Regions from separate parts of the Amycolatopsis endophytica genome, predicted to be linked through region 2. Evidence: riboswitches for the same ligand, from Rfam matches in the RefSeq annotation. Region 2 holds a riboswitch; the other holds the start of a gene.

Region 1 (3,188 bases), on a different contig from region 2:
GGTGCCGCACCACGGCAGCAGGTTCTCGCTCCCGCAGTTCCTGGCCGCGGTGTCCGCGCGGCTGGCGCTGGTCAGCGTCGGTCCGGGCAACCGGTACGGCCACCCGAACCGCACGACACTCGACACCCTGACCGCGGACGGCGCGCTCATCACCCGCACGGACACCGACGGCGACACCGCGGTGATCCCCGACCAGGCCGGCCCCGCAGTGGTGCGCCGGGGAAAGTGAGGCAGGAGATGCTCAGAGACCGAGAGCTTCGTGCACGGCCGCCGCCGACGGTGCGACCGTCGCCTTCGGACCGACGTGGTTCTCGATCGCGTCCAGGGTCTTGAGGCCGTCACCGGTGATCAGCAGGACGGTCTCGGCGTCCGGGTCGATCTTGCCGGCTTCGATGAGCTTCTTCGCCGTCGCCACGGTGACACCACCGGCGGTCTCGGTGAAGATGCCCTCGGTGCGGGCGAGCAGGCGGATGCCCTCGACGACCTCTTCGTCGGTGACGTCCTCGATCGCACCGCCGGTGCGGCGGACGGTGTCGAGCACGTACGGGCCGTCGGCCGGATTGCCGATCGCCAGCGAGCGCGCGATGGTGTCCGGTTTGACCGGCTGGACGACATCGTGGCCGTTGCGGAACGCGGTGGAGACCGGCGAGCAGCCCGCGGCCTGGGCGCCGAACACCTTGTACGGGGTGTCCTCGACCAAGCCGAGCTTGGCGAACTCGCGGAAGCCCTTGTCCACCTTGGTCAGCTGGGAGCCCGACGCGATCGGCACGACGATCTGCTCCGGGATCCGCCAGCCGAGCTGCTCGGCGACCTCGAAGGCGAGCGTCTTCGAGCCCTCCGAGTAGTACGGGCGGACGTTGACGTTGACGAACGCCCAGCTCTCGTGCTCGGCTGCCAGCTGGGTGGCCAGGCGGTTGACGTCGTCGTAGTTGCCGTCGACGGCGATCAGGTTGCCGTCGTAGACCGCGGTGGTCAGGATCTTGGCGCGCTCAAGCGAGGACGGGATCAGCACCACGGACTGCCAGCCGGCCCGGGCCGCGGCCGAGGCGACGGCATTGGCCAGGTTGCCGGTGGACGGGCAGGCGAGGGTGTCGAAACCGAACTCGCGGGCCGCGGCCAGTGCGACGGCGACGACGCGGTCCTTGAAGGAGTGCGTGGGGTTGCCGGTGTCGTCCTTGACCCACAGGCTCTTGACGCCGAGAGCTTTGGCGAGCCGGTCGGCCTTCACCAGCCGGGTACAGCCCGGCTCGGTGTTGGGGATCTCCTCGACGTTCGAGGGCACCGGGAGGAGCTTCTTGTAGCGCCAGATGTTGCGCGGGCCGGACTCGATGTCCTCGCGGCGCACGCGTCCGAAGTCGTAGGCGACCTCGAGCGGCGAGAAGTCCTCGGCGGAGACGAACTCCGGGGCCAGCGGCTGGCGGTGACCCTCTTCCTTGGAGACCAGCTCGACAGCCGGACCGAGGTCGACGGTGCGGCCGGTGGCGGTCGAATCGAGGGCTGCAGTCATCGCGAGGTTCCTTTCCTCATCTGTCCCGCTGGCGCGGGCCGGAATTGGCACCGTGGTCGTCAGCTACCTCGCGGAATCGAGATGACAGGCTGACGCCGGTTGCCGGGGCTTCGTCGGGCCGTTCCCTCTGCCCCTCTGGATGAGCGGTGTTCAGTTGTCGGGGATACCGCGCTGCGGCAACGCCCGGTCAACAACATACGGCACCGGGCTCGGGCCACGCCATGCCCCTCCGGGTTTCATCACGGTCCGGAACTGTCGGTCGCGCGTGGCAGTATCTGGTTCGTGACCGCGCCGGCAACCACCACCGCTCCTCTCCAGCTCGTGCTCGGCGAAGAGGAACTGCTCGTCGAGCGTGCCGTCCGGGCTGCGCTCGACCAGGCCAGGAAGGAGGATCCGGCCGCTGAGCTGACGAAGGTCAGGGTGTCGGATCTCACCCCGCCCGCGCTGGCGGAGCTGGTCAGCCCGTCGCTGTTCAGCGAGGGCAGGGTGATCGTCCTGGACGCGGCGCAGGACATCGGCCAGGACCTGTCCGACGCGGTCCTGGCCTACGCGAAGATGCCTGCCGACGGGGTCGTTCTGGTCGTCGTGCACACCGGTGGCGGGCGCAGCAAGGCGGCCAAGGCGCTGCCGGCGGCGTTGCGCAAGGCCGGAGCCCAGGTCACCGAGTGCCCGAAGATCACCAGACCCGCCGACCGGGAATCGTTCGTCCGCAACGAGGTCCGCCAGGCCGGGGGCAAGATCGACCCGGCGGGTGTCGCCGCGTTGATCGACGCGGTCGGGTCCGACCTGCGGGAACTGGCCGCGGCCGCGTCGCAGCTGGTGGCCGACTCGGGCGGCCGAGTCGACGAGGAGGCGGTGCGGCGCTACCACCGCGGCCGCGCGGACGTGACCGGCTTCGCAGTGGCGGAAAAGGCGGTCGGGGGAGAACGCGGGGCGGCGCTGGAGGCGATGCGGTGGGCGCTCCAGATCGGCGTGGCGCACGTCCTGATCGCCGACGCGCTGGCCGACGCCGTGCGGACCATCGCCCGGGTGTCCGCGGCCGGCCGCGGCAACCCGAACCAGATGGCGGGTGAGCTCGGGATGCCGCCGTGGAAGATCCGCAAGGCCCAGGGACAGTCCCGGGGATGGACACAGGCGGGCCTCGCCGAGGCGATGGCGGTAGTGGCGCGCGTGAACGGTGAGGTCAAGGGCCAGGCGGCGGACCCGTCCTACGCGCTCGAACGGGCCGTCCTGGAACTGGCCGCCGCCCGCGACAAGCGCTGACCCCGCACGGGCGAACGTCCGGCGCGGGTGGAGCCGGTGCTGATGCGGTCGGCGACCCAACGCTCGTACCGCCGACGAGAGGGATGAAACCTGCCTCGGTCGCGGCGTGACGGCGCCGCCGCGCGGCGCCGGGAGACCACGTTTCGTGGTGCCTGAACAGGCAGATAGTGCACCACAGCACAAAGGGCGGGCATCCGCAGATGCCCGCCCTCGTGGAGGTCCTGCTCAGAGCTGGTTGACGCGCTTGGCCATCGCGGACTTCTTGTTCGCGGCCTGGTTCGCGTGGATGACGCCCTTGCTGGCGGCCTTGTCCAGGGCGCGAGCGGCGATCTGCTGCTGCTCGACGGCCTTGGTCTTGTCACCCGACTCGGCGGCCTCGCGGAACTTGCGGATCGCGGTCTTCACCGAGGACTTGACC
Region 2 (3,188 bases):
GGGCGGTACGTCTGATGCCGGCCGCGGAGGAACCGCTGGCGCTGCTCGGTGCCGAGCTTCCGGGTGAGCGACCCGGCGCCGCCTGACATCGCGGTCCGCGCCCCTCGTTGGGGCGCAAGGAGAACGCGGCCTCGCCGGGCCCGGCGGAACCCTCGGATGACCCGCTCCCATCCCGCCTCCCTATTCTGGTAGCCGATAATCCGGGCAGGGGAGGTGCGGGTGGGCGAGCTGCCGGTCGTGCTGGGGCTGGGCGCGTCCGTCCTGCTGGCCGCCGTCCTCGCGGTGCGGTTCTCCACCCGGCTGGGCCTGCCGTCGCTGCTGCTCTACCTCGGGATCGGGGTGCTGCTCGGCGAAGCCGGGTTCGGCATCCAGTTCTCCGACCCGTTCCTGACCCAGGCGCTCGGGCTCGCGGCGCTCGTCATGATCCTCACCGAGGGCGGGCTGACGACCCGCTGGGCCGCGGTGAAACCCGCGCTGGGCCAGGGAGTGGCACTGTCCACGGTGGCGGTCGCGCTGAGCATCGCGATCACCGGGCCCGCCCTGCACTGGCTGCTCGGACTGGACTGGCGCGCGGCCCTGCTGTGGGGTGCGGTGCTGGCGCCCACCGACTCGGCCGCGGTGTTTTCCGTGCTGCGCCGGGTGGGGCTGTCCAAACGGCTGGTCGGTGCGCTGGAGCTGGAATCCGGCATCAACGACGCGCCCGCCTACATCGCGGTCGTCGTGCTCGCCGAGGGCACCCGGGTCGACTGGTCGCTGCCGCTGCTGGTGGTCTACGAACTGGCCGCGGGACTCGCGCTCGGGCTGGTGCTCGGGTTCGCCGGGGCGTGGGCGCTGCGCCGGGCGGCGCTGCCCGCGACCGGCCTGTATCCACTTGCGACGGTGGCCGTGTGCTTCCTGGCCTACTCGTCGGGGCAGCTGCTCCACGCGTCCGGGCTGCTGGCCACCTACGTCGCCGCGGTGGTGCTGGGCAACTCCCGGCTGCCGCACCGGTCCGACACGGTGTCCTTCGCCGAGGGCCTCGGCTGGCTCGCGCAGATCGGGTTGTTCGTGCTGCTGGGCCTGTTCGCCTCGCCCGGCCGTCTGCTGGAGGCGATCGTGCCCGGATTGATCGCGGGTGCGGTGGTGCTGCTGCTCGCCCGGCCGGTCTCGGTGCTGATCACCCAGCTGCCGTTCCGGGTCCCGCTGCGCGAGCAGGTGTTCCTGTCCTGGGCGGGGTTGCGCGGGGCGGTGCCGATCGTGCTCGCGATGATCCCGCTCTCCCAGCAGTTCGACGGCGCCCAGCACCTCGTCGACGCGGTCTTCGTGCTCGTGATCGTGCTCACGCTGGTGCAGGGTGCCACGCTCGGCCCGCTCGCGCGGGTCTTGAGGTTGACGGCCGACACCGAACCCAAGGAGATCGCGGTGGACGCGGCCCCGCTGGACGAGTTGCAGGCCGAGCTGCTGCAGGTCAAGGTCCACCAGGGCTCGCGCCTGCATGGTGTGTACCTGTCCGAGCTGCGGCTGCCGACCGGTGCCTCGCTGAGCCTGATCGTGCGCGAGGGGCGCAGTTTCACGCCCCAGCGGACGGATCGCCTGCAGCGTGGGGACCAGATCCTGATCGTGGCGACGGAGTCCGCGCGCGAGGCCGCCGAGCGCCGGATCCGCGCGGTGGACCGGGCCGGGCCGCTGGCCCGCTGGAAGGGCGAGTCCGGCAGGTGAGAGGCGCTGGCGCCGTGGCCGGGGGATCGGCTACGGTGTGGCGGTAGGTCATGAGTGCCAGCGTCAAGCCCCGGCTCGCTGGCCGGCAACCCTCCTTCCGCGGTGGGGTGCCCCGGGTGAGGACCTGGCTCGTCGCGAGGTGCGGCGGGCAAGCGCGGACCCCTCATGCGGGTCCCGGACCCGAGGAGCTTTTCGGTGACTCTCGCTCTCGACCGTGTCGGCACCCCCGTCGTCCCGGCTGTGACCGCCGCGGCTTCCGTACCGTTGGTCACCGGCGGTGAGCTGGACTACGCCAACCTCGACCACGCGGCGAGCGCGCCGTGCCTGGCCGAAGTGCGGCGCGCGGTGGACGAGTTCCTGCCCTACTACGCGAGTGTGCACCGTGGCGCCGGGTTCGCCTCGCAGGTGTCCACAAAGGTCTACGAGCGCACCCGCGACGTGCTGCGCCGGTTCGCCGGGGCCCGCCCGTCGGACGCGGTCGTGTTCACCCGCAACACGACCGACGCGCTGAACCTCCTGGCCCGCAGCGTGCCGCGGCGCACGTCGGTGGTGGTGTTCGACACTGAGCACCACGCCGCGCTGTTGCCGTGGCGCGGGCCGAACGTGCAGCGCATCCCGTTGCCCGCGACGCGTCTCGAAGCGGTGTCCGCAGTGGACGAGGCGCTGCGGGCGTGCCCGGAGGGGCCGCGCCTGGTGGTGGTGACGGGTGCCTCGAACGTGACCGGGGAGTTGTTGCCGGTGGCGGACATCGCGGCGGTGGCCCGGCGGCACGGCGCCCGCGTCGCACTGGACGCCGCGCAGCTGGCCCCGCACCGGCCGATCTCGGTGCGCGAGCTGGACGTGGACTACGTGGCACTGTCCGGGCACAAGCTGTATGCGCCGTTCGGGGCGGGCGCGCTGATCGGCCGCGCGGACTGGCTGCGCGCCGCGGACCCGTACCTGGCGGGTGGCGGCGCGACGAAGTCGGTGCGCCGCAACGGGGAGGCCGTGGGCGTCGCGTGGCAGGCCGGCGCCTCCGAACGCCACGAGGCCGGCTCGCCGAACACGGTGGGCGTGTACGCGCTGGGTGTGGCCTGCGAGCGGTTGAGCGCGTCGTGGGACGCCGTCATCGCCCACGAGGAGGCTTTGCTGGACCGGCTCGAACGTGGCCTGGCGGCGGTGCCGGGGTTGAGCGAGTTGCGCCTGTTCGACGGTGGCGTGTCACGGGTCGGAACGGTCAGCTTCGTGCTCACGGGAACGGACCCGGGCCGTCTCGCGGCGGTCCTCTCCGCCGAATACGGAATCGGCGTCCGCGACGGAGCGTTCTGCGCGCACATCGCGGTCTCGCGCCTGGTGGCGCGCACGGGCGAGGAGGGCACGCAGGCGCTGCGAGTGAGCCTCGGGCTAGGCACAACGCCCGAACACGTGGACCGGCTGATCACAGCTCTGCGTCAGGTGGTCGCCAGGGGCCCCCGATGGACCTACGCCCTGGTCGAGGGCCAATGGGCCCC

What was found. A riboswitch is a leader RNA that binds a small molecule or an ion and turns the genes downstream of it on or off. The one in region 2 is predicted to bind S-adenosylmethionine.
Region 1: linked by a shared signal. The riboswitch ahead of thrC (threonine synthase) and the one ahead of HNR02_RS30650 (aminotransferase class V-fold PLP-dependent enzyme) in region 2 are both predicted to bind S-adenosylmethionine.

What each region holds. Positions count from the first base shown of each region.
Region 1 is NZ_JACCFK010000001.1:28,082-31,269, reverse strand. It holds gene HNR02_RS00145 (ComEC/Rec2 family competence protein) at 1-229, shown strand, start outside; gene thrC (threonine synthase) at 242-1,507, opposite strand; SAM riboswitch class I at 1,521-1,653, opposite strand; gene holA (DNA polymerase III subunit delta) at 1,790-2,770, shown strand; gene rpsT (30S ribosomal protein S20) at 2,996-3,188, opposite strand, start outside.
Region 2 is NZ_JACCFK010000002.1:1,070,284-1,073,471, reverse strand. It holds gene HNR02_RS30660 (ArsR/SmtB family transcription factor) at 1-86, shown strand, start outside; gene HNR02_RS30655 (potassium/proton antiporter) at 220-1,698, shown strand; SAM riboswitch class IV at 1,745-1,859, shown strand; gene HNR02_RS30650 (aminotransferase class V-fold PLP-dependent enzyme) at 1,894-3,188, shown strand, end outside.